DNA from 3 places in the Corynebacterium epidermidicanis genome. Region 1 is predicted to be linked to each of the others. Evidence: predicted binding sites of a transcription regulator. Region 1 holds the regulator's gene; each other region holds the start of a gene.

Region 1 (7,191 bases):
GAAACGCAAAGTTCATGATTTTCCCGGGGTCAGCGTTAGCGAAGAAGCCCCCTCAATTCGTGATGGCCGCCGAGCTGGTGGACACCTCGCGTCTCTGGGCCCGCGATGTCGCCGCGATCGATCCGATTTGGGTAGAGAAACTGGCGGGAGACCTGTTGAAACACCAGTTTTCCGAACCGATCTGGTCGGCGAAACGCGGCGCCGCGATGGTACACCAACGCTCGACCCTGTTTGGTGTTCCCGTGATCGCCGACAAACTGGTCCCCTATCACCATGTCGATGCCGTGGCCGCCCGAGACATGTTCATCCGAAACGCACTTATCGACGGCCAATGGAACACTCACCACAAGTTCTTCCATCACAATCGTGAGCTTCTCGAAAACGCGGCCCACCTCGAGGAAAAGGCTCGCAAACGAGGGATCGTCGTCGATGAAGACACCTTGTACGCCTTTTACGACGCGAAGTTGCCTGCGGATGCCACTACTTCCCGAAACTTTGATAAGTGGTGGAAGAAACAGCGAGCTCAACAACCCACTTTGTTGGACTTCGACCCCGACAAACTCGTCACGGATGAAGCCAGCGAAATTACCGCGGTTGAATTCCCGAATGTCTGGCGGCAGGGGGACTTGGAATTCGACTTATCCTACCAATTCGATCCCACCGATCCGCTGGATGGAGTTACCTTAAGAATTCCAATGCCCCTGTTGGCCACAGTCACGGATCAGGACTTCGACTGGCTCGTGCCGGGGTTGAGATTAGAATTGGTTACGGAACTGATTCGCAGCCTCCCGAAACCGTTGCGTCGCAATATTATCCCAGCACCCGATTTTGCGGCCAGGGCGCTACCGTTGCTGAACCCGTATCACGGTGCACTCACTGCGCAGCTTGCTGATGTGTTGCGTTCCTTCGGGGCTTCGGGGATTTCAGCAGAGGATTTCCAGACAGCTAAGTTGCCTGCTCACCTACTGCTCACCTTCGCGGCTGTCGACAAGCGTGGCAAGATTGTTGATGCTGACAAGTCATTGCGCGCACTTCAGCAGCGTAATAGTTCGCGCGTGAAATCTTCGGTGGCAAAGGTTGCGGGCAAGAAAGTGCTGGCGCGGGCCACCACTTGGGATGACAGTTTGGGCGCCATTGAAAAAGAGGTGGTGACGACTGTCGATGGTCAGCGGGTGATCGCCTACCCGGCATTGGTCGTAGGGCCCGAGGGACTTAGTGTTCAAGCTATGCCCACGGAGCAGGATGCCGAAAATGCCATGCTGACTTCGGTGCTCACGTTGCTGCTTCGCGAGGTACAGGTCAATGAAAAGCAGATGGTAAATGGGCTTGCGTTGCGGCAGCGTGTCGCAGTAGAGAATTATCCGCATGGTGGTGTTTCTGGCTTAGTGGCAGATGCGACGGCGGCCGCAACGCGAGATCTGCTGATCAAATATCCCGAAAAGGTACGCAATCCGGAACAGTTTGCTCAATTAGTGTCTGTGGTCAAGCCACAAGTTCCGGGGGCGGTACGCCAGATTGTGGTCGCACTCGCGCCTGGTTTGGTCGACTACCTCGCTGTGCGACAAGAACTCGCAGCGTGGACCGGTCCCGCAATCGACGACATGAAGGCCCAATTGGAATTTCTATTACCTGCGCATGCGGTAAGTATTCATGGAATTGAGCGTTTGCGACATCTACCCAGGTATCTACGCGCGATGGCCGTTCGCCTGGAAAATATGGACCGAGATCCTGACCGAGATGCTGATATCCAAGAAGAAATTGCTCAAGTCACCCATTACTTAGATCTTCGATTGGAACGGTTGCATTCTTCGGCTGCTAAGACGAAGCCGGTTAAGGACATTTTGTGGATGATCCAGGAACTGCGGGTGAGTTTGTTTGCCCAGCAACTCGGAACAGCCCATCCGGTGTCGGCACGCAGAATCGAGAAAGCGATCGATAAGCTGGGTCGATAACCTGAAGAGTCGTGGCTGGCACCAAGCTACGAGCTTTGTCGTGCGCGCCGACGCATGAGGCGGATTTCTGACTCAAAGTCGTCTGCGCTCTCGAAAGACTTGTACACCGAAGCGAAGCGCAAATAGGCGACCTCGTCCAGCTCGCGGAGAGGCTCCAGAATTGCAAGGCCAATATCATTGGCTTGAACTTGGCTGCTTCCGTGGCTACGCACAGCTTCCTCGACCTCTTGGGCAAGTCGCTTCAGCGCGTCGTCACTGACGTCTCGTCCTTGACAAGCTCGACGAACACCAACGATGACTTTCTCACGACTGAAGGGTTCAGTTACCCCGTTCCTCTTGATCACAAGAAGAACTGCCTTCTCCACAGTAGTGAAGCGCCCTTCGCAGTTGGTGCACTCGCGACGTCGACGGATTGCGGCACCTGCGTCGATCACTCGGGAATCGATGACACGAGATGAGTCATGATGGCAGAAGGGGCAATACACGGCACGCTCTTTCGAATTTGGGGTTTAGTGCACAAACGACAAAGCGAATGTCGCCCCACATTCTATCGTGTTCTGCAAATCTGCTAATCGCAGCGATCCGATTGCGTTGTAGACCAATTCTTCGGTGACTGTTCAATACCTATTTTGCGAGTACGGCTGCGGGCACTACCCCGTTAGTAGCATGTCCGGCACCTGCCGGGGCACCCGCCGTAGCTGTCGCACCGAATTCCAAAGTCGAAGCGCTGTCCGTCTTCTCTGGGCCCGCGAGCAATAGACCGATAACGATCGCACTACCAAAGATTCCGCCAAGAATGAGTTGCTTTATTCCATTACCGAGGTTGCCCCAGTAGTTCGATCTTGTTTCAATCGCTCGCTCATCCGCCGGACGATCTCTCCGAAAGTCAACGTGGGTACTGCGAACTCGGTGGTCACGGCTCGGGTGTGTGGCCAATGCCCCGCCATCCCATACTGAAGCGGGTTGCACGATGGCTACCGTTTCGGTACGAACGGTCGGGACTTGGCGATTGCGATTAATAACGGTGGTCATGACTTCTCCTCAAATTAGGTTTATGTATTTACGCCGCTGACCTTAACCGCACCCCTAGACAAGGACAGACAAGACGTCGCGCACCTGTTCGAACTTTTTGTTGTACCCAAGTTATAGCACTGTAAATTCGAACACCGCAAGCCCATTTTCGAACATTTTCGAAAAATCTCTTAACCTACACTGAAACTACTTGGATTACCAGGTATTTTCCTTCTATCGGCGCCTTTACTCCTTCTCACACAACTCACTTGTTCGACTTTTCGGCCCACTATTTTCGAAGTCTTAGGCGCGTTGCATTGCTAAAGTGCGTTCGATCGAATAGAACTAAAGAAGAAGCAAGAATCCCACCCAATAGTTTTTTCTTCTCGCCGCTCTTGCCAAGCCGTATGCACGCCCCTAGGTCCACCACACAACCCCCTCACCAACAAACACTAAGCACAGCCCCACCACTGTCAACGAGAAAGAGATGTCGATGAACGCGCCCAAAAAGAATCAGCCAGATCTGGCCAAGTTGACCGATCGCCAGCGCCGTATCCTAGAAGTAATCCGCGATGCAGTTGTCCTGCGCGGTTACCCGCCAAGCATCCGCGAGATTGGTGATGCCGCGGGGCTACAATCCACGTCTTCTGTGGCATATCAGCTTCGTCAGCTCGAAGAAAAGGGATACCTCCGCCGGGATCCGAATAAACCACGAGCGGTAGATGTCAGGGTCATCCCCGATGCCAACAAAAAGAAGTCAGGCCCCAAGGTGGGTTGGAAAGAAGCAAAGAAGCATGCAGCGCCGGAGGGGGCGAGCCCAGCTAACTTCATCCCCATCGTCGGCAACATTGCAGCTGGCAATCCGATCCTGGCAGAGCAGCACATTGAGGACTATTTCCCCATGCCCGCGGAGATCGTCGGCGATGGTGAGCTATTCATGCTGCAGGTCGTAGGCGAGTCCATGCGCGATGTCGGCATTTTGGATGGCGACTGGGTTGTAGTTCGCTCACAACCGGTGGCAGAACAAGGTGAGTTTGTCGCTGCGATGCTCGACGGAGAGGCAACGGTCAAGGAATTTCACAAAGATTCCACCGGCATTTGGCTCTTGCCACATAACGAGTCTTTTTCGCCGATCCCAGGCGAAGAGGCACAAATTATGGGCAAGGTAGTATCAGTACTTCGCAAGCTCTAGGTCTTTTACGAACAACGCTCGAAGACTTCCCCCAACCGGGACTAAGGATGGCAGGGAGCGACGTGCATTTCTGCAGTACTACTCCCAAAACATTCCCGCAGTCGCTACACCCGAGAGCTACCCCCAATATCGGGGTAGCTTTGTGAGTTTCTCTGTGATATCGCCCTACTCTGACCGAACGGGCATTATTCCGTGCCAAAATGTAGGTACAAGTTTGGAAAAACCCACGCATGTTGTTCGGCCGCGCCCCGATGCCCACCCAATACTCTGAGCCGGTTCGCTCGAGCGCGTGTCGATGACTGCGGAGGTTTCGGCTAGCTCACCCGCTTTTGTAAACCCGGTTGATTCGGCGACAACCCACTCGCTTAACCGCTATCAACTCCGGTTACTGCCATGTAAGGAGATGCTCATGTACGCGGAAGAAAGACGTCGACAAATTGCTTCATTGACAGCCGTAGAGGGGCGCGTCAACGTCACCGAGCTGTCCCAACGTTTCGAGGTTACTGCCGAGACCATCCGTCGAGATTTGGCGGTGCTCGACCAGGAAGGCATCGTGCATCGCGTGCACGGTGGCGCGGTGGCTACCCAAAGTTTCCAAACCACCGAATTCAGCATTGATACTCGCGCGCGTTCGGCCTCGGGTGCGAAGAACGCTATCGCCCGCGAGGCCATAGCATTTGTACCGGATTCACACGGAGGTATCTTCCTCGACGCAGGAACATCCTTGGCGTCCTTCGCTGACGTTCTTGTTGCCCACCCCAATGCCCACCGCTGGTCATTAGTCACCAACAGTCTTTCTATCGCTTTGAGCTTGGCGAATTCCGGCTTGGACGAAGTTCAGTTGCTAGGCGGCACGGTACGTGCAATTACCCAGGCTGTCGTCGGCGACACTGCTTTGCGGACGTTAGCGCTGATGCGCGCCGATGTGGCATTCATCGGTACCAACGCGCTGACCCTAGACCACGGACTTTCGACGGCGGATTCCCAGGAGGCAGCTGTGAAGCGCGCTATGATCACCAATGCTCAGAAAGTCGTCGTCCTGTGCGATTCTACAAAGATGGGCAACGATTACCTGGTTAGTTTTGCAGGCATTGATGATATTGATGTTGTCATCACAGATAGCGGAGCCCCACAATCCATGGTTGATGCCTTGCGTGACCGCGAAATCCAAGTCATCGTGGCCTCATGATCGTAACCATAACTCCGACGCCATCTCTTGACCGGACCGCACACAGCGACGGCATCACACACAGCGACGATTACCACCAGCTCACCGATGTCTACATCGCGCCAGCAGGTGGCGGAATGAACATCTCACGCGTCCTTTATTTGGCGGGGCAAGAAACACTGGCTATTGTCCCCGCCCCCGATGTCAGCCAGTACATGCGCATGGTCGGTATGTTCGGGATCCCCTGCGACAATATCGATGTTCCCGGCCCGATCCCCGTGCATTTCAAGGTGCACACTCCAAGTGGACAGTTATTGGAGTTTCGCGATCCTCCCATGCCGCTCGATGTCGCTCAGCTCACGATGTTGCGCGATCACGCCGTCACCCACGCGGAAAACGCCAGCTGGGTCGTTCTCGCAGGCCAATTGCCATCAGTGGCAAATTCCGCCTGGTTTGTCGACGTCATGCGCGCCATTCGGCTCTATCACCCAGGTACGAAAATTGCAGTCGCCACCGCGGGCCAGGCCTTGAGTGCGGTGCTGCGGCAAGTGTTCACCACGAAACCCGACGTGATCGCACTGGATGCGGAACATATCAGCATCAACCAGGACGTGAGAGAGGTCGTCGCCACGCTAATCGACGCCGAAGTCCAGCACATACTTTTGTGTAAGCGACGCAATCATTTTGAACTGATTAGTGGTGGCACCAGTTTTGAGGCGACAATTGATTCGAAAGGCACAGACAGGTTGCCGTGGATCGATACCGCTCTTGCAGGGTTGCTTCTCGTCGACCCGGATCACGACCCAGCAGGAGCGCTTCGCCATAGCTTGGCTTACGCAAACTCTCCCCTTGCCACTCAAGCGGACCACGCCCCAACACCGGATTCTCTCATGCTGAACCTAGTCCGCATGAAGGCCTAGCCGTCCCATGACAACTAGGCCTAGGGGACGAACTAGGTAAGCAGTTCGAGTACTGCAGCCCGAGCAGCCTCGGCATCCGGCGCTGCGCACGCCGCCTGCGCGGCCGCCTGATAGTCGGCCACGCTGTGTGTATCCAAGCGTGAGCCAACTTGCACGATGGATGGGCTCGCCATCGACAAAGACTTAACGCCGAGGCCCACGAGAACGCAAGCCAGGTAAGGATCGGCTGCTGATTCGCCACACACCCCTACCGGCACATTGTGTGTTTCGCCAGCCGCACAGACCATCCGGATGAGTCGCAGGACAGCAGGCTGCCAAGGATCACACAGATCACCCAGCTCGGAGATCTGCCGGTCGGCAGCCATGGTGTACTGCGTGAGGTCATTGGTGCCGATCGATACAAAATCCACCTCGCGAAGCACCGCATCAGCCATGAGCGCCACAGCTGGCGTTTCAATCATGATCCCAGCTGTGAAACCATGTGCGCGGGCGCGCGAGACAAACCACTGCGCCTCCGCGACTGTATCCACCATCGGAGCCATCACCCATACCGATTCCGGCGTGCGACCGGCGAGCTCACTTGCCTGCTTAATTGCTTCCAGCTGGCGGTCGATCACGCCAGCATGTTTCCGCTCAATACGCAGGCCTCGCACACCCAAGGCGGGGTTTTCCTCTGGATCCTGGTTGAGGAACTTGACGGGCTTATCCGAACCGGCATCGACCGTGCGGATGACCACCTTCTTCCCGGCAAAGGCTTCAAAAACTTCGCGGTAGCTAGCAGCTTGCTCCGCAGTTGATGGTTCGACTTCTGCCGAGAGCAACGCGAATTCGGTACGGAACAATCCGATGCCTTCCGCAGGAGCCTGGGCTGCATCTCGAGCGCTGGCGGGGTCATGCACATTGGCTAGCAGTGCCACAGAATTTCCGTCGGTCATCGAGACGGGGCCG
Region 2 (7,191 bases), 220 kb from region 1:
AGGCCCGTAGCCCCATCCAAACGATGAACGGGAGGGCAAAAACCGCCGTCGCCTTCAACGAGATCGACACCGCGACGGCACACACTGCTAGTACGAAGCGCCCTTTCAAAGCGGCGAGTACGCCCAGGCTCACGAGTCCTACCATGATCGATTCGTTGTGCATCCCGCCGATCAGGTGGAAAATCATTACCGGGTTGGCCACGCACAGCCACTGGGCAAAGGCTTGATCGCTGCCCATTTCGCGGGCGATTTTCGGCACAGACCAAGCGATCATCGCGAAACCAGCAAACGAGACCAGCTTGTAAAGAACAATTCCGAGAGTGATGTTGTCGCCGACGATGCTGGTGATGACATCGCCGATCCACAAGTGCAGCGGGCCGTAAGGCGTGGTGGTATTCCGCCAGTCGTGACTTACCTCTAGCAGCATCGGCCCGGGGTTTACCGCAGCTCCTTGCGAGTAAGGATCGAATCCATCGCGGAGCATAGCCCCCTGCATCAGGTACGAGTAGACGTCGCGAGAAAGCATGGGCGCAGCGAATAGCAGCGGCATCACCCAGCTCAGCAGGGCGCCGTTGACTGCGGTTAGGTCGGCCTGCTTATCTACGACTTTACGGCCCAGTAACACCCAGCAAGCCACTATCAGTGCCAAACCCAGCCAAAACAGAGCGTTCGACAGCCCCGCCCCGTGGCCGTAGGAGAGGAACTCCAAGTCTAAGGTCTTGAGCACGCCGCCACGATTGCGGACGGCACCGGCGCCAAATGATGAGAGCGCCAACACCACCGCAGCTGACGTCCCCAGCCAGGTGATTGTCGCGATTGTTACCCCGTTTTGGTTGGCGGCAGACGCGGGAATCTGCGACGGAGCAGAGTTTATGATTGTGGGCATGGTTGTTAAATCAAGCCCGTCGCTTGGTTGACCTGATTGCGAGGTCGCGCAGGCATTGGGCAATGGGCTGGGGGAGTTCGACATCATCAAGCCGGGCTAGGCCAGTGGTGGTGAGCTCGGTGATGCGCTTTTCCACCACATCTTCTGCGCCGGTGCTGCGAATAATAGCGGCGAGTTCCGTGAGTTCGTGCGGATCCTGGGCAACGCCAACGCCAGCGCGGAGCTGTTTGGCCGCTACTGGGTTGGTCGCGTCGGCGGCTGCAAGTGCTGCAGCGAGCAAGACGGTTCGTTTGCCTTCGCGGATGTCGTCGCCGGCTGGTTTGCCGGTAACTTCTGGGTCTCCGAAGACGCCCAAGAGGTCGTCGCGAAGCTGGTAGGCGATGCCGATGTCGTGGCCATAGGCACGGAAGGCGTCGATCATTGGCTGTGGCGCCTGGCCGATGGCAGCCCCGATGTGTAATGGGCGTTCAATCGTGTAGGCGGCGGTCTTGAAGCGATTGATTTTCTCGGCGATGTCAACGCGTTCGTCGCCGGAGCTTTCCACGCTGATGTCGAGTATCTGACCTGCGATAACCTCAGTCTTCATTGCGGACCATGGTCCGCGCACCCGTTGCAACGCCTCAAGTGAGAGCCCGGACGAGTAGAGCATGTCTTCCGCCCAGGCCAGTGCGATATCGCCAACCAAAATTGCGATTGCTTCGCCAAAATGCTCCGCGGAACCGTGCCATTGTCGCTCGCGGTGCTGAGCTTCGACCCGGCGATGAATGGTGGGGAAGCCGCGTCGGGTGTCAGAGGCATCGATGATGTCGTCGTGAATGAGCGCGCATGCTTGGATGAGCTCAAGTGCAGAAACCGTACGAAGTACCGCAGCTGGGTCTTCATTTGCGATACCAGCGCCGTGGTAGCCGACCCAGGCAAACATCGGGCGCAGGCGCTTGCCTCCGCTGAGGACCATATCTTCTAACAAGGTGATGGCCTGCGTGACCATGGGGTCGATGGCATCCACCGCAGCTCGTTGCTGAGCGAAGAATTCCTCGAGGCATTTTTCGACGGCCGTAGGGAAGGCGTCGAGATTGAGTGTCTCGCTATTTGGGCTGGTCAACTGATGTTTCCTACCTAGCTGTCTAAAAATAAATTAGTAAAACAAACAAAGCTGTCTATTTTTTCGGCGTTTTTGCCACGAAGGCGCACCCTCTATGAATAAGATACCCAGGCATGACAGATTCCCGAGTAATTCCGAACTATCAGCGTCATATCGTTGATGTCCTCTCCCAACCTACCCCCGGTCGGATTCCGTTTTCTGTCGAGTTCATGCCGCCGCGTGACGAAGCCGCAGAGAGGCGCCTGTTCGACGCAGCGCTGGTGTTTAAGGATCTTGGAGTCTCTTTCGTGTCGGTGACCTACGGCGCAGGTGGCTCCACTCGGGATCGCACTTTCCGGGTAGCGCAGCAGCTTGCCCAATACCCGCTGACCACGCTTGTGCACTTGACCCTCGTGGATCACCCTTGCCAGCAACTGCACGATATTCTCTCTACTTACGCCGACGCTGGTCTTACCAACGTGTTGGCGTTGCGTGGCGATCCACCCGGCGACCCGCTCGGCCCCTGGACAAAAACGGCCGACGGTTTGGAGTATGCATCTGAGCTCATCGAGCTCATTCAGCAGCACCCGTCGTGTAGCCGTTTTGAGGTGGGGATCGCTTCATTCCCAGAAGGGCATCACCGTGCAGACTGCCTCGAAACTGATACGTACAACACCCTCCGCAAACTTCGAGCCGGGGCAGCGTATTCTATTACGCAGATGTTTTTCGACGTGGAGCATTTTTTGCGCCTGCGTGACCGCCTGATCGCCGAAGATCCAGAACATGGCGCCAAGCCGATCATTCCCGGAATCATGCCGATCACCAGCGTGCGCGGCATGCAGCGCCAAGTAGATCTCTCTGGGGCATCGGTGCCCGCAGCTTTGCGACGACGCCTCCACGAGGCGGAACCTCATGGCGCGGACTATGTGCGCTCGGTCGGTATTGAATTGAGCACGGAGCTGGCGGAGCGTCTCATCGCGGAAGGGGTTCCCGGCATGCACTTTATGACCCTCAACAACGCACGAGCGACCCAGGAAGTCCTCCACAACTTAGGAATGGCTCCGGCCTGGGGTGTGGACAAGGGGCATGACGCCATCCGCTAGCGCTTATCGACGTGTTCAGTTGCCGATTCGACATGGGGGAAGGGGAGAGTGGCCTGTAGAATCGCGAACTCGCGAGCGTCCCCAGAAAAGACATGGTGGCGTAGCAAGTCCGTGAAACCCAGGCGTCGATAAAGCCCGAAGGCGGCATTGTTTTCTGCCGGGACTTCTGGAGTGGACAGCAGTATTGATGGGTGTCGGGTGGTTTCAGCTAGTCGCAAAAGCAGCTGTCGCCCAATGCCGACACCTTGAGCTTCTGGGTCGACGTGGATCTCGCTGAGTTCGAAATAGTTGCTCAGCGTGCGTCGGTTTTCCGGAGTGTAGGAATTTGCGGAATGAAGACCACGCTGGATTTGGGTATGCCACCAGTTCAGTGGAGTTCCAGAGTGTCCGTAGGCGATCCCAACGATTTCCCGGTTGTCGGTAATGGCAATGATGGCAGCGAAGCCGGGGAGCTGGGTATGTTGCCGCCAGGCGGTTACTCGGGTTTCGAGCAAATCTGGGTCGTAGTGCATGGCGCGAAGGTAGATCTCGACCAGCCGTGGGGCGAGAGTGATGAACTCTATTTTGCTCAGTCGTCGAAATTCAATCTGCACAAATATATCGAATCATGATTGAGGTTGTGGTGTGGGAGCTTTTTACTTTTGGCTGCAATTAAAGGCGGTTCTGATTTTGCCATTCGAACACCTGTTCTAGCTAGTGGGTGTTCGTGTCGACCCCTCCTTCTAGGGTTAAGGGCAACAAAACACATACATCGCACAGAGGACGTGATCCTGATGAATACCGTGGTATCCGCAACAACTCGTTTTGCTCGTCGACCACAAATTAAGCACATCCAGATGATTTCTCGAGCTAGCGTGCTGCTCCGAGATGCATCCTGGGCCTATCGGGCGGGAAACTATTCAGATGCGGTCGAATTTAGTTATCAAGCAGCGCTGCGCACAGCAGGTGCTTATGTTGCAGCCTCCCCCATAGCGAAGCGGAAACGGTTGCCCCGGAGTGCATGGGATCAATTATCGCTCGTTGATGGAGCAGGAAAAGGGTGGGCTCGACAGTTTGCTCGTTTTTCTCAACTGCGTTCTCGGCTGCTCACTGGGCTTGAGGTAGATTTTGAGCCCGTCGATGCCCTCCGATTGCTGAATTTGTCTGAGCAGTTTCTGGACTTCGTGGAGTCGGTTGGGCTTGAAACTACGGTGGCTGCATAGGTGTCTTTGGGGGCGGAGTTAGATTTTTCGAAAAACGGGAACTTTAGGATTAGTCTTGACGTTGAGATGAGTAGTACAAAGTTGAATCCGCGATAGATTCCCAGCTGGACTGAGACTTTCGCCGTAGGGGATGGAGGAAGTTGTGGCGCTTTCTGAACAGGAGCTGCGTGCGCTCAGGGAGATCGAGCAATCTCTCTTGGCTGACGACCCTAAGTTCGGCTCTGCTGTGTCAGGGGTGGAGCACCACGGTGGCGGTGGCTTCACTTTTTCCCTCCAGGCTATTGCGATTTTCGTTCTTGGCCTAGTGGTGTTGATCGGCGGAATTGCTCTGAGCCAAACAAATCTCTGGTTCGTAGCGCTCAGTGTGGTTGGCTTTTTGCTCATGTTTGGCGCAGGTCTGTGGATGATTCGCGCTAATGATGCCAAAACTCCGGCGATTCCTCGGCCTGCAACCCTTGGCTCGAGGCCAGGGCCATCCGCTCCATCAAGTGGCGGTGGATTTACCGACCGGATGGACGAGCGCTTTCGTGGCAGGTTTGATGATCGTTCCTAATTAGCGTTCGGCAACCGCTTAAGCATTCACTCCCGAAAAGAAGGGGTACTTCGCAACTGCGAGGTGCCCCTTCTTTTGTTTCGGGATCGTGTGGGGGCCTTGAAACAGGGGTTAAGTAGAGAAAAGTGTGTCCGGCCGGTGTGTCGCCGGCCGTGCGGGTTTGCTGCACAAGTGCTATGTCGTCGCTTCGGCGTAGTCCGACTACGTAGAGCAGCGTTTTTTAATGAATAAAATCCCACAGCGGTAGTCCGACTACACCGAAGGGACGACATCGAGCGGGCTACGACTCTCAGACAACAGTAAATACTGGCTTCAGGCCGACAACGTTGCGGAAATCATGAATGACAGAAGGTTAAGCAAAGAACAGTGTGACCGTTGATGCGGTCATCTCGCTCGTTATAGCCAGGCAAGCCCGCCAAGTCGTTTCGATTAAACCAGTCTCGGCAGCGGAACTGCGCGTCCGGGCTGCAAGGGTGCCCGGACGGTTGGGCTTCACTAGCGCGTCCCAGGGGTATGGCGCTGCGTTCAGTGGTGCGGAATGGAAGAAGTACTGCCGTTTGCAATCTTTGCCCCACTTCCCACCACCAGCACACCCCACTTTGCCCCACCAACTTAAATGATCTAAGTTGACTCGCGCACTTTACCTGCGGAAATGAAGCGTTCGGAACGTTGGGGCTGTGCTGTGCCTACGTATCACCCTGCTGACTATTGGGGTGGGTGTGCTTCAAAGTGGCCAAAGATGCAGGTTTGTCTTTAAAGTTTCCCCACTTAATTTTTACGTCTTGACCTGCAGATACTTGGACAGGATGTGGAAAAAGTTTATGTCTGGGGGTTGTAGGTGGGGGAAAGTGGGGTATTGTGGGTGTCGGTGGAAGGTATTGGTGTCTCGATGTGCGGATTGGCAGCCGAAAGGAGCTAAAACAAGCGTCGGGCGTCTATCGCTAGAAACCGACCAAAACCAAAAAAGAAACACTCAACGACTTTTTCCAAGTGATGGCTAGTGAAAGGTGGGTCCAGGAATGTTTCTTGGTACCTACACGCCAAAACTGGATGACAAGGGTCGATTGACTCTGCCGGCGAAATTTCGTGAGGAATTAGCTGGAGGGTTGATGATCACCAAGGGGCAAGACCACTCGTTGGCCGTGTACCCGAAGGCGGAGTTTGAGGAACGGGCTCGCAAAGCCGCATTGGTCTCTCGAACCAATCCGGAAGCGCGCGCATTTATTCGTAACTTGGCAGCAAGTGCGGATGAACAGCGTCCCGATGGACAAGGGCGAATTACCTTGTCTGCCCCTCATCGCACATACGCCGGGTTGACCAAAGAATGTGTCGTGATTGGTTCGGTCGATTTTCTAGAGATCTGGGACGCAGAGGCATGGGCCAACTACCAAGCGGAAACTGAAGCTGCTTACTCCGCCGGCGAAGACGACGTCTTGGGTGGATTGCTTTAGTCCAAACGCAACAGCGCTCAGCTGCGGAGTTTGTGTGTATAAGGACTCCGCTCGAGTGGTTGATTGTTCTGGTGTACTTCCCCGACATCAGAGCCGTCCCATTCGAGCGGAGCCCTATACACACTAGGTCGCAGGCACGCACTAGTCGGTAACGCAATGCAGGAAAAAGGGGGAGGTGCCCGCACATGACCACGAACGAACACGGACACATCCCAGTGATGCGTGACCGGATGGCGCAATTGCTCCAACCGGCCGTCGACAAGCTTGGCGAGCAAGCAGTCATCGTTGACGGGACGTTGGGTGCCGGTGGGCACACCGAATATTTCCTGCAGCAGTTCCCCAAGGCAAGTGTGATCGGTATTGATCGCGACGCGCAGGCGCTTGCCGATGCCACCCGCCGGTTGGCTGCTTTCCCGGGTCGATTCGTAGGAGTTCATACCCGGTTCGACGGACTGGGTGAGGCAATTGATGCTGGTGAAGGTGAGATTTTTGATAAGGTACGCGCAGCGGGAGTGGCCGGCGCGCTCTTTGACCTGGGTGTTTCCTCGATGCAACTTGATCAGGCCGAGCGCGGATTCGCCTACAAGGTAGACGCTCCATTGGATATGCGCATGGACCCGTCGCGGGGCATTACCGCAGCGGACGTGCTGAACACTTACTCCCACGGCGAGTTGGCACATGTGCTCAAAGCCTATGGCGACGAGCGCTTCGCGGGGAAAATCGCCTCGGCAGTGCTTCGGGAACGGGAAAAGGAACCGTTTAAGAATTCGGCGCGTCTGGTGGAGCTGCTATATGCAACTATTCCGGCCGCTACCCGTCGAACCGGCGGGCACCCAGCAAAGCGGACCTTCCAGGCCCTGCGTGTGGAAGTCAACGGTGAGCTCGACGCACTGGCCAACGTGATTCCAGTTATCT
Region 3 (7,191 bases), 1.2 Mb from region 1:
GGCACGTGGAGGCCGGGGAGAACCGGGCTGCGACGGCCGCGCGTGAGGTGTGGGAAGAGACCGGTATCCGTGGGGAAGTGCTCGCTGAGCTGGGCGTTATCGATTACTGGTTCGTGTCAGAGGGCACCCGGATCCATAAGACCGTGCATCACCACATTCTCGCGTACGTTGATGGTGACCTCAACGATGAAGACCCCGAGGTCACGGAAGTTGCTTGGATCCCAGCGAGCCAGCTGTTGGAGAAGTTGGCCTACGCCGATGAGCGCAAGCTGGCCCGCATCGCCCACGATTTGCTGCCGGAGTTCGCCCGCTCCGCGCATGCTGCCGGGAAAGTGACTCCGCGCTAATGATTCGGCGTGTGCTTCTCGACGCCCGGACGTCTGCTTCCTGTGCCGTCGCTACCGTCTGCGCAGTGGTCGCTCTTTCGGCCGCTGCTCCGGCGGAAGCACTACCGATCCCGGTATCCCCATCGAACCCCGAGGTCGCCACCTTGTGGAACAACCCGGGCCTGCGGCCGGTGGATCAACAATCCGGTGTGGTCATCGGCACGAAGGAGATCTCTGGGGATACGTTGCGTCTGGTCATCACCAACATGACGCTGGAGAAGCTGCACGGAATTCATGTGCGGGTGCAGCGGGGTGAGGCTGTCACGAATGTTGCGGATGGCGCTGCGGCGCTGTCTGGTGATCAGTCGAATTTTGCCGTAGCTACGCCGTTTTCGTCCTTGGATTTCGAGTTGGGGCCTCAGCAGTCCGGGGAGTTTACGTTGCAGCTGGACCGCACCCAACTCAAGATGGACACGCCCGGTGTTTTTCCGCTGCTCATTAACGTCAATGGGACTTTGGGGGAGCAGGGAGATGCCTATCTGACGTCGGAGCGGTTGCTGTTCCAGACGGGGCAGCTGCCGGAAAAGGACGCCCCGATGACGTTGTTGCTGCCGGTCACGACGGATACGGACGTGTTGCCTGGGGAACCAGGCGAAGCCCCAAATGCTCCGCTGCTGCTGCTCGGCTCCGAGAACCTGGCAAACCAGCTGGGCACTGGTGGACGCCTGAGTGGCCTCTTGGATGCCTATGAGCAAGCAAATTACCGGGGGACGTGCCTGGCGGTGGACCCGGAGATGGTGGACACCATCGACCGGATGCGGGCCGGCTACCGCGTGACGTCGTCTCGTCCTAATCCGGTCGCGCCGCGTCAACGCCTGCGTGATTCGTGGTTTTCGCAGAACGACACAGCGTCGGGCAGCGAGGGCAGTGGTACGCAGGCAGCCGCGCGGTGGATTGATCAGTTGCGCCGGATTGCCAAGAATGGTGGCTGCATCACCGCGTTACCGTGGGCCAATACGGATCTGGGGGCAGTGGCGCGCACCGGTAACCAGTCCCTGATGAATGAGGCTGTAGCCCGGGGCAATGTCGTGCTTTCCCGCGTGCTCGAATCCCCGACCCGCAGCGATGTGATTATCCCGGGCCAGGGCTACCTGGATCGTCGCACCGCACAGGCTCTCGCCCAGGCATCTGCCCAGGACCCGGAGCGATCCTTTGAGGTGGGTGCCGAGCCAGGAAACTGGCGGGCCTTGGTTGCAGGCAACACCGTCGGGGGCCTTGCCGACGGGATCTCGGCCATCCCATTCGACCCGGCACTAGGTTCGTTGTTAGCCGCGGTGGGTGATACCCCTGACACCACTGGCTACAGCAATCAGTGGCAGCGTATCGACCCCCGGGTGGATTCGGCCGTGGGCCGTCGCACGACCGCAGTTTCTGCACTGGCTTTGGCTGCGTCGGAAGGCAAACCCGTGGTTGCGCTGCCGACTTATGATCTATCCGTTGCCGATGCCGAGGCTCTCATCGAGCAGTCGAATGTCTTATTTGAAACCAAGCGCGCCCGCCCGATTCCCCTCGCCGAGCACGCTGTCGCCGATCCGGGCCCTACTAGGGAGCTAACAGCAGGTTCTCCATATCCCAACCCATCCGAACTGACGGACACCGAAGTGCTGCGCGCCACCCAACAGGCCCGCGCGCTCGACGACATTACGTCCCTAATGACCAACGACCCGGCGATCACGCTCAGCCGCTACGACTACACCACACCGATGCGCTGGGATTTGCTCCGAGCGCTGTCGGTACTGGGGCGACGCAGCATGGTCACTTACGACACCGCCACGAAACGGGCGGACACCATCTTGAATGGCAACCGCGACACCCAGCAGCGACTGCGCCAGTCGGTGGCCCTGTTGCCGCCGGGGAATGTGTACACGCGGACGTCGGCAAGCTCGCCGCTGCTGATCGTGGCCCAAAACGGGCTGCCACTGCCAGTGGACGCGAAGTTGGGATTTGCGGGGCCGGAAGGCGCGACGATCAATGTTCCGGCGTCGCTGCGGATCCCCGCTCGTGGCTCGATCACCACCCAGATGACGGCCGACCTCCCGGACAGTTCAACCCGCACCGACCTCACCGTGTGGCTGGCCTCCCAAACCGGGGCGCAAATCTCCCAGCCAGTCGAAATCGGTGTGCAGACCCGCTCAGGGCTATTGCTCATCAGTGGGGTAGTGGCGGCAATGTTCGGCCTGCTGGGGCTGCTGGTTTTCCGCCAGGCTAAACGACGCCAATCGACGCGGAAGAGCTAAGGGCTAAATTAGTTGGCGGCGCTGGCTAGCTCGATGAGAGCTTGCGCCGAGTCCAGGAATTGCTGCTCAGTGTCTGGGCTGAGGACCGCCCGGACAATTAACCCATGCATCAGGCCCATGAAAGATGGGGCGAGAAGTTCGGCACGTTGCTTGGCGACGCCGTCCGAAAAACCCTGATGCACCAGCCAAGACACCAAAAATGCCGAGAAGTGCTCCTCAATTCTTTTAAGCATCTCCGCTGATTCTGATTGCAGCTGCGGATTCACTGCAATCTCGCTCCACACCTGAATCGCCATCGATGTCATTTGCTGATTTGCTTTTCGACGTTCGTGCAGCAGCCCAAAAAGTTCATTAGGGCCGATGGTGCCATCGGCGACAATGCCGTCAATCAATTGAAGTTGTTCATCCAGGAAGCCACGGGCGACCTCAAGACCCAATTCGACTTTCCCGGGGAAGTATAGATACACCGCGCCGGCCGACATGCCTGCCTCGGAAATGATGTCTTGCATAGAAGTGCCGGAAAAACCTTTTCGACCAATGCAGGTGGTTGCTGCTGCCAAGATCCGGTCACGCATGGCTTCACGATGTTCTGCTGTGACTCGAGGCAAGAGGTTCTCCTTCGGTTGTGGGTTGGTGGGTTGGTTTTGTGGGTTGGCGGTGTGCTCGGGTGTGCTCGGGCGAGCTCGGGCGAGCTTGGGTGTGCTCGGGTGTGCTCGGGCGAGCTTGGATGTGGTGGCGCGCCCGGGTGCGCTCTGGCGCTGAAATTAATTGTTGGCCTGTGTTGACTAAGCCTCAGTCTAGAACTAGAGTCGACCGAGTTCCAAAACGAATATTCATTCTTTTTTAAAATTCGGTTAGCACGTGACCTTCTTGAGGAGGCATTGCGAACGCACCGGACGTCGACAAGCAAAGAGCTTTAAGGAGAAACAGATGACCGGAACGGCGCACGCAGCCCACAAAGACCCGTCAATAGACGCCCCGGAGGTATCCAGCTGGCCTCATGCGTTGAGAATCGCGGCGATCGCAGCGGTGATCGTCAGCATTGTGCTGCTTGCTTTTGCGTGGCCTTCCCTCACAGCAAAGCCGCAAAACATCCCAATCGCCTTTGTCGGACAACCGGAGCAGATTGCCGCTGCCACGGGGAAGATGCCAGCTGAGCTCCTGAAGGTTGAGGCCGCGCAGTCACGCGAGGAAGCGCTAGACAAGATCGAGCATCGCCAAGTCTACGGTGCGGTCATCCTGAATGGACCTACCCCCGAGGTCATCACAGCTTCGGCCGCTAGCAACGTAGTGACGCCCATGCTGACCCAACTCGCAACCACCATGGAAAAAGGCATGCAGGCAAAAGCCTTTGAAGCTATGAAGGCGGGTGCTGCGGCTGGTGGTGCTGGTGTGGCGGGTGTGGCGGGTGCTGGGCCTGGTGGTGTTGGTGCGGCTGGTGTGGCGGGTGGTGTTGGTGCGGCTGGTGTGGCGGGTGCTGGGCCTGGTGGTGTTGGTGCGGCTGGTGTGGCGGGTGCTGGGCCTGGTGGTGTTGGTGCGGCTGGTGTGGCGGGTGCTGGGCTGCCTTCGGTGAAGGTTACGGACGCACGCCCCTACCTGGCCGATGACACACGCGGCACCGGACTGACTGTCGCAGGATTCCTCTCGTCCTTGGCGGAATCGTGGGTGGTGTGCTGATCAGCCTTACCGTTAAGGGTTCCCGCAAGTCGGCTGGCGCCTTGGTGCTCTACGGGGCGCCATCGGCCAATACTTCGTCCCCGGCGCCTCGGCAACACTGCTACGTAACGAAACGTACTTCCCATTGGTCTCAACGACGCAGCCCTGGCTGACCCTCATCTGCTGGACACTGCTCGGTTTCGGCCTGCTGCTAGCTGCCCATCTGCGCAAACACCGCTCCCACTAGGTTTTTGCTTCTGCGCTTGTCGACGGCCGGTGCAGCTGAACTCATGACGTTCAGTTGCACCGGCTTTGTTTTTATGTGTGCCCGTTTGTAGCTCTTGATGTGTAGGCGTATCGAACATTTGATCGAAGTATTGGAAGTGTTGTCTCCCGTTGTTGATAGGCTGGAAAATTCGGACATTTTCGCTAGAACTACTGTGCTAAAAAATTTTACATTAGGGCTTGTCAGGGGTTGTTTTATGGGTTACTATTAGTACGTACGAAAGGGGGTTTAAGCATGGGTCAATTCGCAACAGTTCTCGCGCTTCTTCGCGATGCCAGCACACAACAATTCAGCCACGAAGATTTTAGTGAGCTTCGCGAAATTCACCGCATGCTCGCAAACCTCACCACCGAAGCAGCCCACGCTGCCAGGCTTTCCGACGCCAACTCGGAAGTCGGATCCGCCAAGATCGAGGACTACTTCACCGAAGCACACGGCATGTCCCGAGCTGAAACTCGCGAACTACTCACCCGTGCCGAAAACGACTTCATTAACTACCCGCAGCACCGCTGCGCCATGTGGTCCCTACCCTGGAACAAGCGGATCATCATCGATCGTGAACTCCAAAAGCTCGATGACCCCAAAGAAGCGCCATTTTTGCTGAAACAAATTCTCGACGAAGCTCACGACCTCACCCCCGAACAACTCACCACCCAACTCCGCCAACGAACCCGCCGATGCAACGACACCAACGATGACCCGTTCCGCGCCGAAAAACGTCGCAAGTTCCGAATCTCCAAGCCAGATGTCGACGGCGGACGCTACTTCTCCGGCTACCTCCCGGCATACGCCGCGAGTCTCCTCAAAACTGCAGTCCGACGTTCATTCAACCAGCATGCCGGACTCAGCCACGGCATCAAGGTCCAAGACGACCGGCGCACATACGACCAGCGCATGGCCGACGCCTTCACTCATCTCATCAAGCGCACCGAAGACACCCACACCGCTCGGACCGGTTGCGCTTCCATCGTCGTTTCCATGACAGCCGAAGACTTCGAAAACTTCCGCCTGGGCGACCGCTTCGCTACCTCCACCGGTGACGAACTCTCCATCTTCGACATCGCCCGCCTAGGCCCCGCACTTCACGACTACTTCGCCCTCCACACCCCAGACGGCAACCTCATCAGCCTCACCAACACCCAGCGCACCGCCACCTTCCTCCAACGAGTCGCCCTCCTTGCCCGAGACCTAGTCTGCACCCACCCCGGCTGCGATGCGCCCCTCGACGAATGCGACGTCCACCACATCATCAGCTTCCTCAACGGCGGTGGCACCGACATCGAAAACCTCACCCTCCTCTGCCGACACCACCACACCAGCAACGACGACACCCACCGCAAACCACACCGAGGCCACGCCACAAGAACCCCGAGAGACCCAAGAGTTGGCTTTAGTCACAAGGGCAACATCAAATACAACGAGTCGCCAGCAGCCCGCAGGGCAAGCAGCCAACGCATCCGAACGCGCTTCGCAAACAGCCCACAACCGCCACCCCCGCCCGGATAAACCGGTCACTTCCGCGCGCCCTTTTGCATTTACCTCTCTGAGGCTTGAACAATGGCTACCGTGTCTGAAGAATCCCCATCACTTCCAGGTCAGCGATCCCGCATCCGTGAGGCATCGCCACCTGCACCTGCCATACCGCCGAAACCCAAGCCCGCAAGCGCAGAACAGGGTCCGGCAACAACAGCCACCACCGACTCCGACGAGTCAGTGGTGCGCTCCACCGGCTCCATGGCCATTGCCACCCTGATTTCCCGGATTACAGGATTCCTCCGCAACGCGGCAATCGGCGCCACCATGGGCGGGGCGGTCGCTTCAGCCTTCAACACCGCCAACACCCTGCCCAACCTCATCACCGAAATCGTCCTGGGGGCGGTCCTAACTTCTCTGGTCGTCCCGGTGCTCATCCGCGCCGAAAAGGAAGACCCCGACCAAGGCGCAGCGTTCATCCGTCGCCTGTTCACCCTCGCGTCGAGCCTTTTGATAAGCGTCACAGTCATCAGCGTGGCTGCAGCCCCCCTCCTCACGCGCCTCCAGCTGTCGGACGAAGGCAAGGTCAACCTCTCCCAGTCCACCGCCTTCGCATTCTTGCTCCTCCCGCAAATCTTCTTCTACGGGATCTTCTCCCTGTTCATGGCCATCCTGAACACCAAGGGGATCTTCAAACCAGGCGCCTGGGCACCCGTGGTCAACAATGTCATCGCGCTGGCTACCCTCGCCTTGTATTGGCTCATTCCGGGCAGGCTCGACCCATCCGCACCAGGCAGCCTATCCGACCCCCACATCCTGCTGCTTGGGGTCGGCACCACCCTCGGCGTGGTGTCCCAAAGCCTCATCATGCTGCCGTACCTCAAACGCGCCGGAATTGACCTACGCCCCCTATGGGGTATCGACGCCCGCCTGAAACAGTTCGGCGACATGGCGATGGCCATCGTCGTCTACGTCGCCATCTCACAGGCCGGCTACATGATCACCACGCGCATCGCCTCCATCGCGGACGAAAACGCCCCGAACATCTACCAGCAGGCCTGGCTCTTGCTGCAGGTCCCATACGGCATCATCGGAGTCACGCTCCTGACCGCCATCATGCCGCGACTATCCCGACGCGCCGCCGATGGCGACG

What was found. Region 1 encodes LexA, which represses DNA repair genes until DNA is damaged. Its sites were predicted from a motif close to CGAACANNTGTTCG; they were not measured.
Region 2: a site for LexA is predicted at 3,748-3,761, ahead of CEPID_RS08110 (SAV_6107 family HEPN domain-containing protein). Genes of this name have one in related genera too.
Region 3: a site for LexA is predicted at 4,638-4,651, ahead of CEPID_RS12265 (HNH endonuclease signature motif containing protein). Genes of this name have one in related genera too.

What each region holds. Positions count from the first base shown of each region.
Region 1 is NZ_CP011541.1:1,523,974-1,531,164, forward strand. It holds gene hrpA (ATP-dependent RNA helicase HrpA) at 1-1,952, shown strand, start outside; gene nrdR (transcriptional regulator NrdR) at 1,979-2,437, opposite strand; gene CEPID_RS07110 (hypothetical protein) at 2,577-2,984, opposite strand; gene lexA (transcriptional repressor LexA) at 3,451-4,155, shown strand; gene CEPID_RS07120 (DeoR/GlpR family DNA-binding transcription regulator) at 4,565-5,344, shown strand; gene CEPID_RS07125 (carbohydrate kinase family protein) at 5,341-6,243, shown strand; gene ptsP (phosphoenolpyruvate--protein phosphotransferase) at 6,276-7,191, opposite strand, start outside.
Region 2 is NZ_CP011541.1:1,747,719-1,754,909, reverse strand. It holds gene CEPID_RS08130 (alpha-(1->6)-mannopyranosyltransferase A) at 1-886, opposite strand, end outside; gene CEPID_RS08125 (polyprenyl synthetase family protein) at 897-1,988, opposite strand; gene CEPID_RS08120 (methylenetetrahydrofolate reductase) at 2,102-3,070, shown strand; gene CEPID_RS08115 (GNAT family N-acetyltransferase) at 3,067-3,663, opposite strand; gene CEPID_RS08110 (SAV_6107 family HEPN domain-containing protein) at 3,844-4,272, shown strand; gene CEPID_RS08105 (DUF3040 domain-containing protein) at 4,415-4,825, shown strand; gene mraZ (division/cell wall cluster transcriptional repressor MraZ) at 5,845-6,276, shown strand; gene rsmH (16S rRNA (cytosine(1402)-N(4))-methyltransferase RsmH) at 6,462-7,191, shown strand, end outside.
Region 3 is NZ_CP011541.1:2,674,117-2,681,307, forward strand. It holds gene CEPID_RS12245 (NUDIX hydrolase) at 1-347, shown strand, start outside; gene CEPID_RS12250 (hypothetical protein) at 347-2,623, shown strand; gene CEPID_RS12255 (TetR/AcrR family transcriptional regulator) at 2,632-3,231, opposite strand; gene CEPID_RS13395 (hypothetical protein) at 3,554-4,300, shown strand; gene CEPID_RS12265 (HNH endonuclease signature motif containing protein) at 4,800-6,071, shown strand; gene CEPID_RS12270 (lipid II flippase MurJ) at 6,123-7,191, shown strand, end outside.